One region of the Psychrobacillus psychrodurans genome, then DNA from elsewhere that is predicted to be linked to it. Evidence: riboswitches for the same ligand, from Rfam matches in the RefSeq annotation. Region 1 holds a riboswitch; the other holds the start of a gene.
What was found. Region 1 has a riboswitch for S-adenosylmethionine ahead of ACQCPR_RS13595 (methionine ABC transporter ATP-binding protein). Riboswitches for the same ligand answer to the same signal wherever they lie in the genome.
Positions count from the first base shown of each region.

Region 2: another riboswitch for S-adenosylmethionine. It lies ahead of ACQCPR_RS16355 (bifunctional homocysteine S-methyltransferase/methylenetetrahydrofolate reductase); the one in region 1 lies ahead of ACQCPR_RS13595 (methionine ABC transporter ATP-binding protein).

Region 1 covers NZ_CP189791.1:2,772,075-2,776,634, reverse strand. The annotation lists gene ACQCPR_RS13615 (arsenate reductase family protein) at 778-1,140, shown strand; gene gcvH (glycine cleavage system protein GcvH) at 1,214-1,594, shown strand; gene ACQCPR_RS13605 (toprim domain-containing protein) at 1,669-2,019, shown strand; gene ACQCPR_RS13600 (thioredoxin family protein) at 2,031-2,351, shown strand; SAM riboswitch class I at 2,387-2,491, shown strand; gene ACQCPR_RS13595 (methionine ABC transporter ATP-binding protein) at 2,701-3,726, shown strand; gene ACQCPR_RS13590 (methionine ABC transporter permease) at 3,719-4,387, shown strand; gene ACQCPR_RS13585 (MetQ/NlpA family ABC transporter substrate-binding protein) at 4,450-4,560, shown strand, end outside.
Region 2 covers NZ_CP189791.1:3,317,598-3,322,157, forward strand. The annotation lists gene metH (methionine synthase) at 1-437, opposite strand, end outside; gene ACQCPR_RS16355 (bifunctional homocysteine S-methyltransferase/methylenetetrahydrofolate reductase) at 418-2,277, opposite strand; SAM riboswitch class I at 2,349-2,457, opposite strand; gene ACQCPR_RS16360 (NERD domain-containing protein) at 2,867-3,814, opposite strand; gene ACQCPR_RS16365 (protoporphyrinogen oxidase) at 3,931-4,560, opposite strand, start outside.

The sequences.
Region 1 (4,560 bases):
TTTTGAGTTTCACTATTTTAATATCCTTTTGAATCAATTTCATAAAAGCATTTTAAATAGTGAGAACTACTCTGATTTCCGTTCTAGGTGGACGCTTTCCGCGGGCACGGCTTCAATCTCCTCGTCACTACGTTTCTGAGGGGCTTTCAGCTCGCGCTATTCCCGCTGGAGTCGCCACCTTGCACTACAATCAAGCAGTGTGAAGTACTTCATTAGAAGATTGAGCACAGCTTATCTCTTAGATGATAAGATTGGTCAAATTTTAGAGATGGATCAAACTATTGTAATCGCATTTGCATTAGAAATGTGTGGATCCAATAATAGAGGAGGAAAGTAAAGTAGGTTTTCTTTTACACTAGTGGAAATAAAGAGAAATAGTGAGTATTTGCACTAGAAAGAAGTGAATAGCTCACAAAATTGCACCTCCGTGAGCTTACTTTAGGAATAGTTTGTAGCTTTTCTCTAGTGTTGACTTCCGCTTCGGGCGGCGACTGCGACTCCAGTGGGACAGCGCGAGCAGAAGACCCTGGACGGAGCGAAGCGAAGGTCAACTGCATATCTAGGTTTTTGTTGAAAGAGGACTTGGCGTCATTTTGCCAGGCTTTTCTTAATTTAGATGTGTGATATGGATCTAGTGGTCATAACCTAATGTTCAGATTTAATTATTTAATATCTTTTTATGAATTATAATTCATTGTATAAAAACATTTCACTGTTCAAAATGATTGCTCATCTCTTACACTATTATGTATGATAAAAAGAAAAAGGTGGTACAACATGACTATTCAATATTATGGCTATCCTAAATGTACAACGTGTAGAAAAGCGAGCAAATGGTTAAAGGACAATGATATAGAATACATAGACAACCATATAGCTGAAAATCCCCCAACTAAAGATTTGCTTCAAAAAATGTTCGAAGTAAGTGGCTTAGAACTCAAAAAATTCTTTAATACTTCTGGTATGAAATATCGTGAACTTGGTCTAAAAGACAAGCTTCCAACAATGTCAGAAGATGAGCAATTAGCCTTGCTTGCTTCTGATGGAATGCTTATTAAACGTCCAGTTGTTTTTGATGGTGAAAAATTAACGCTAGGCTTCAAGGAACAACAGTTTGAGGATGTTTGGAAGACTTCTTAAAGTCACTTGTTTTTACTATAAAAATATGTGAATATAGTAGATGAATGTATTATTAATGGAGAGGGGTATATATATGAACGCACCTAAAGATTTAAAATACTCAGCAGAGCACGAATGGGTAAAGACTGAAGGCGGAAATATCCGTATCGGTATTACTGAATTTGCACAATCAGAGCTTGGAGATATCGTGTTTGTCGAGCTTCCACAAGTCGGAGATGATATTAAAGCAGGAGATCCATTTGGTAGTGTAGAGTCTGTAAAAACTGTATCTGAACTGTATGCACCAATAAGCGGTAAAGTAGTAGATGTAAATACAGAATTAGAAGATAACCCTGAATATGTAAACGAATCCCCTTATGAAAATGCATGGATGATTGTTGTAGAGCCAGCTGATGTAACGGAAGTCGATGGTTTACTTTCTCCAGAAAAATACGAAGAATTAATTTCAGAATAATTATGAAAACGCCGCTTAATGTCGGCGTTTTTTTCATATAATATTGGAAAGGGCATAGTTGGGAGAGATGCTGAATGGCTATTGTCTTTAGTGAAAAAATAATTATAGTTGAGGGAAGATCAGATAAATTAAAGCTTTTAAAATTACTTGATGAATCAACAGAAATTATTTGTACAAACGGAACGATATCCAATGTAAAGCTAGAAGAGATTTTAAGTCCTTACGACGGTATTCCTATTTATGCGTTTTTAGATGCGGATAGATCAGGTGAGCAAATTCGCTCCATCGTCAGGAAAGAATACCCTGAAGCTATTCATCTATATACCAATCCAATGTATTGTGAAGTGGCGACTACACCGTTCAAAGTTTTGGCATCCATATTAAAAAGTGTTAATATAAAAGTGAAGAGACAATATTTACTTTAGGATGATGTAATGTGAATGAATGGACACTTGAACAGTGGAACGACCATAAGAACAGTGGTCAGCTTACAATGTTCTATATTTATACACCCTTATGTGGAACATGCCAAGTTGCAAGTAAAATGATGCAAGTTGTACAAGAGATGATGCCTTTTTCAATTGGCCAAGCAAATATTAACTATCTAGAGAATTTTGCAATGGATTATTATATTGAAAGCGTACCATGTCTGATAATCGCTAAAGGTGGAACTGTACATAAAAAGATATATGCATTTCAAGCAGTTCCATTTATATTAGAGACAATAAAAAGTATTGACGAGCAAGTAGTCGTGTGATAATATTCGATATACCAACAAATTAAATAGTGTTACTCTTATTAAGAGTGGTGGAGGGAAGTGCCCTATGAAGCCCGGCAACCGTCATGTAAATGAAATGGTGCCAAATCACGCAAAGCTATTGCTTTGGGAAATGAGAGAATGGATGAACGTTATTAAAATAAATAACTTAAAACCCTTCTGCTCTTTTGCAGGAGGGTTTTTTTAGATAGAAATGGGAAGTATATGTATTTACATAGTAACTGTTGACTCATTGAGTAGTTTTAAAATGCAGGATTAAAAATTCATACAATATTTCTTGAAGATAGATAGGCAATTGAGCATTTCGTAGAAAGGTGGCAAGGTTCCCATGATTAGTTTAAATAATGTTTCGAAAAAATTTAGCACGAAACAAGGTACAATCGTTGCAGTTGAAGAGGTGAATCTTGACATAAAGAAAGGTGAAATTTTCGGCATCATTGGATACAGTGGTGCAGGAAAGAGTACACTTATTCGATTATTGAATGGATTAGAAAAGCCAACTTCGGGTCAAATTATCGTCAACAATCAAGATATTACAAAGATAAATGAAGTGAAGCTTCGTCAAGTAAGACAAAAGGTAAGTATGATTTTCCAACACTTTAATCTGTTATGGTCAAGAACGGTTGCGGAAAATATTGCTTTTCCATTAGAAATTGCTGGTGTTCCACAAGCACAACGTTCTTCAAGAGTAGAGGAACTAATTGATTTAGTTGGTTTAGAAGGTCGCGGACATTATTATCCTTCACAGCTATCAGGAGGACAAAAACAACGTGTCGGAATTGCACGGGCATTAGCCAATCGTCCAGAAGTGCTTCTCTGCGATGAAGCGACCTCTGCGTTAGATCCAGAAACTACGGACTCAATTTTAGACTTATTAGTTAGTATCAATGAAAAATTAGGGCTGACAATTGTATTGATTACCCACGAGATGCAGGTTATTCAAAAGATTTGCGGTCGTGTTGCAGTAATGGAAAAAGGTCATGTGGTAGAAGAAGGAAAAGTACTAGATGTATTCCAAAACCCGCAACAACCTATTACGAAACGTTTTGTCTCGCAAGTCAGTGATTCCAATAAAGCAATACAAACAATACAGCATTTAAAAGAGCTATATCCAAATGGCAAGCTGATAAAGCTAGTATTTGTTGGAGAGCAAACAGAACAACCAATATTGTCTAGACTTATTAAGCAATTTGATTTAGAAGTCAATATTGTTCAAGGTAATATTTCGCATACACAAAATGGCGCATTTGGTACCTTAATCCTTCAACTAGAAGGAGATGCATTATTGGTGGATGAGGCCATCCGCTATATACATGAACAAAAAGTAAATACAGAGGTGATCAACAATGATTAATGATTTATTTCCTAATGTTGATTGGCCAAAAATGTGGGAAGCAACCGTTGAAACATTATATATGACTGCAGTATCTACTATACTGACAGCAATTATTGGGCTAGTGCTCGGTCTTTTACTTTTCTTAACTAGTCCTCATCAAGCATGGGCGAACAAGTTAGCAAACTGGTTAACAGGTGCTTTCGTTAATATATTCCGTTCCATTCCATTTATTATTTTGATTATTTTATTAATCCCATTAACGAAGTTTTTAGTTGGAACAATGCGTGGGCCAAATGCTGCATTCCCAGCTTTAGTTATTGGAGCTGCTCCATTTTACGCTCGTATGGTGTTGATAGCTCTACGAGAAATTGATAAAGGAGTACTAGAAGCAGCTAAATCGATGGGCGCTAAAACTTCTACTGTTATTTGGAAGGTTCTACTGCCAGAATCTATGCCCGCATTAGTATCAGGGATTACGGTTACGGGAATTTCACTAGTTGGTTATACAGCTATGGCCGGTATTATAGGTGCTGGGGGACTAGGAACGCTAGCATTCTTAGATGGATTCCAAAGAGGTAGAACAGATGTAACACTTGTTGCCACAATACTAATATTAATCATGGTATTTATAATTCAGTGGATAGGCGATTTAATTACTACAAAAATAGATAAACGATAATAGGTGTAAACGAGAGTACTCGATCACATAGAAATCATAGGTAAAAAGGGAGAGATTTGAAAATGAAGAAGTTATTAGCTGGAGCTTTATTATCAGTGAGTGCATTAACACTTGCAGCGTGCGGAGAAGAAGAGGGTAGTAAACTTGTAATAGGTGCATCGAACGTACCTCAT
Region 2 (4,560 bases), 550 kb from region 1:
ACATAAAAGTCGTTCGTAAGTTCATCGAATGTGATACCACCTGTGACTGATAATGTTTTTGTCGTCGGTCCAATTGCCCCCGCTACAAATCTCGGCCAATCCGAAGTAGAAAATTCCTCTGCACATATTTTAGCTAGCTGGGCTGCTCGAAAGTTAATATCATGTGCTTGATTACCGAGATCATATTCATTTAACACGACAGGAGTCCCACCAAATGTATTCGTACAAATAATATCAGCTCCAGCAGCTAAATATTCACGATGGACGTGTTCAATAACATCCGGTTTTACTATATTTAAATACTCATTACAACCGTCGTATTCATCCCCTCCGAAATCTTCGGGATTAAGATCTGCATTTTGAATCATCGTTCCCATTGCACCGTCAATAATTAGTATTCTTTCCTGGAGTTGTTGCTCAATTAGATGTTTGGACATAGCTGAACCCTCTCTCTTTCTTTCGATCAATCTCTTGAATATAATGAATTAATTCAAGAGACATATCGTATCGGAAAAATGGCGTAATTATATAAATACCGTTGAATAGCTTCGCTGCTGTATCTATTAATTCCTTTGAAATTTGGATACCTTCTGCAGTAGCTAGCTCTCTATCATCTCCACATAAACGCATACGCTCCAGTACCTCTTCGGACAATTTTATACCTGGCACTTCATTGTGAAGGAATTCTGAATTACGACTATTAGTCAGTGGCATAATTCCAATGAAAATAGGGGTTGATAAATGCTTAGTCGCTTCATAAATTTCATGAATTTTATCTTTCGAGTAGACAGGTTGTGTGATGAAATAATCTGCTCCACATTCTATTTTCTTCTCTAGTCGCTTCACTGCACGGTCCAGAACACGAACGTTCGGATTAAAAGCAGCAGCTACGGAGAAATTAGCTTTTTTTCGTAGTGACTTTCCTGAGAAAGAAATACCTTCGTTTAATTGTTTGATTAGTTGTATCAATTCTAGGCTTGATACATCATAAACACTTGTTGCTCCAGGGAAATCACCAATTTTCGTCGGGTCTCCTGTTACAGCAAGAATATCATGGATTCCAAGCGCATCCAGCCCCATTAAATGAGATTGAAGACCGATTAAATTACGATCACGGCATGTAATATGAGCAAGCGGTCTAATATTTTTTTGGTGCTTTAACATCGAGCCCATTGCCATATTACTAATACGCGGGGAGGCTAATGAGTTATCCGCCATTGTCACTGCATCAATTCCAGCAGCATATAGTTTTTCCGAACCTTCCATGAATGTAGTCGTGTCAAGGTGACGAGGAGTGTCTAGCTCAACAATAATCGTCCTTTCTGTTTTTGCTTTTTCATGGAGAGCCAGTGTGTTAGTCGGCTTGGCGTCTTGAATAATAATCGGCTTTCTGTTTTCAACAACCTTACTCGTAATCGGTGCTAAATGACCAATATGTTTTTTTACTGCTTCGATATGCTTTGGTGTCGTCCCGCAGCAACCTCCTATTAGTCGTACTCCAGCATCCCTAAGATATAACGCCGCTTTTCCAAAATATTCAGCATCGGACTCATAGACAATTCGCCCTTCATCTATATCCAGTAAACTCGCATTTGGATAAGCAGAGAGAAAAGCCTTATTCGGAAGGTTTACTCCTTCAAATGCTTGAATTGTATGATGGGGACCTAGTCGACAGTTGACTCCAACTATGTTCGCCCCAATTGCTTCAAGCTGAAGTAGAGCATCATTAAGTGGTAAGCCATTTTGAAGAATACCGGGCTCATGCATGGATACTTGGGCTATAATTGGTATATCAGTTAAGGTACGAAGATAAGTCACAGTAGTCTTTAATTCTTCCAAGTCATAATAGGTTTCGAGTAATAAACCATCTGGATCTCCCGCTAACAGTTGGATGGCTTGCTGATCAAGTGAATGGATAATCTCATCGAGAGTGGCATCACTTTTCCGAATTCCTCGAATGCCCCCAATCGTACCGAGGACAAATTGGTTGCCCGGTGCAGCAGCTCTTTTAGCAATTTGGATAGCCGCTTCATTTATTTCTTTCAGTTGGTTTTCTAGCCCGTAACGCGCCAATTTAATGGCATTCGCTCCATACGTATTCGTTTGAATAATATCTGCTCCGGCCTCAATATAATCCTGATGTATCTTCTCAATAATTTCCGGCTTTTGAATGTTTAATTCCTCATTGCAATAGTCAATTCCGTACGAATAAAGTAGCGTACCCATTGCCCCATCCGCTGTCAGTATAGACGACTGTAATTTCTCTAATAACCTCATTTGTATCCATCCTCTCCATATAAAAAAGCCTTCCATGAAAAGAAGGCTTTACGAGTATGCTAGATACCACCTTCTCATCTTTCAGACTTTGTAAAGTCTGCTGGATTTAGCACCTGACCAATTAATTGGCTGGTTGCTGAAGCTTCGTAGGGCCAGTCCCTCGGCTTCTCTTGATAAGAATTTCATTATTCAATTTTTTAATTAAACATATCGTACCTTTATTCCACTAAAGCGTCAAGATGTGTTTTGAATTTTCTATACACTTCGCTAAGTGTTTATTTATCCTATTTAAGTGATTTTCTTCTTCATTCTAGCGATTCTTCGCTTCATTCTAGTGATTCTCCACTACATTCTAGCGATTCTCCACTACATTCTAGCGATTCTCCACTACATTCTAGCGATTCTCCACTACATTCTAGCGATTCTCCACTACATTCTAGCGATTCTCCACTACATTCTAGCGATTCTCCACTACATTCTAGCGATTCTCCGCTTCATTCTAGCGATTCTCCACTACATTCTAGTGATTCTCCGCTACATTCTAGCGATTCTCTCTTTTTCTATCTTTTTCAGTATATGCACAGGTTCTTTACCATATCCATTTATACTTAGTGTTTCTGGATGTTCCTATCTTGGTTAAATTCATTGATTGCAAGATTCTGTGCGCGATATATTTTGATTCTAAATGTAGAAAGTCTCTACATTGTTTATTAGTTATAGTATCGCTAATCAGCATAAACCAATCCCTTATGGCCCTTTCATGTCCGAGCTTATCAAAATAACCACAACGAGGACAAGTCCAGCCATTTTTTCTTTTTTCCATTCCATGAAAATTACAGCTTTCACACTGGACACCGCTTCTTAAATTTTCAGGATTAATACCCCAGCGTGTGCACATTGGAAAAGGAATATAAGTTTGTTGACCTACTTTTATTTGATTTTCAAATTTTTTCATTTTTTCAGAATCAAAATATACATTTTCGCGGGGAAGATTACGTAAATATACTGGGATGGTTTGCGGGAGAATAGCACTAAGTTTTTTCGGTGGTTCAATTACTCTCACTTTTGGATTGCTAAGAACAATAACACCGTATATTGGGATTGTCAGCCCATGATTCCCCAGCCATTCTTGTAGTAATTGAATATTTCGCGATAACTGAATTTCTGGGCTTTCAAAAACATCGACTTTACCATTGGGTGTTTCGCGCTCTAACTGCGCAGGGTTTTGTTTGAAAAATAACTTCCCACTTATATTTTTACTTTCGAGAATTACTAAGAAATAGGGAGTAAGAAAAATAGCATCTATTTGGAACTTACCGTTTGAATTTAATCCGATATTTTCAACGAAAAAGTATTCAAAAGGAAATGTATATTTCGCAAAAACTTCACTTATTCTACGTTCACCTTGCAGTCCAGCTCTTGCTGCCTTTTCTTTAGCTAAGATTATCTCCTTTTGAGGATGTGTATCATTCAATCTTTTTGCTAACATTTGTAGACCAATTAAATTATATTCGCAAGAATCCATTACTTTAAGCATACTTCACCTCCAATTGAATCGTAGCACAACAAAAGAAAATGTAAATTTCACCAAATAAGCTACTATTCAATTTTCCTCATAAAAAAATGGCCAAAAATGAATTTTGGCCAGCAAACTTAATCAACTATTGAATTTATAATATTTTCTGCTGTTTCTCTACCGTTCTTAATGCAAGCTACAATTCCAACCCCGTAATAAGAACAACCAGCCAACACCACATTTGGCATCTCATCAGCCATCTTAGCTGTTAATGATTGAATTGCATCCCCGTGTGCTAGATGATAATTTGGCATTTGATCATTCCATTTTGTTACTTCTATTACCTCAGGTTTGCCTGTTAATTTCAAGCTCATTTTAATATCTTGGAGCGCAACTTCTACTAGCTCTTCTTCACTCATATTCTTCATACTCTCAAAGGCTGAACTTGAGCTCTTATAGAACATACGAACAAGTAATTGATTGTCTTTTGACGTGTGTGTCCATTTACGACTTGTCCACGTACATGCATTACATTTCACATCACTATTTTCGGATACGATAAAACCAGTGCCCTCTGCTGGAATCTGATTATCTGGAATATCAAATCCAAGATATACACTAATAAGGGATGAATTTTTTAGTCTATTGAAATCGGTATCCAACTGTTCATCTTGAAGAATCAGCTGCGCTACATTATGAGGAGTAGCTAGCACTACACTATCTGCTTCAACCGTTTCCCCATTAGTCAATAAAACCGAATAACGTCC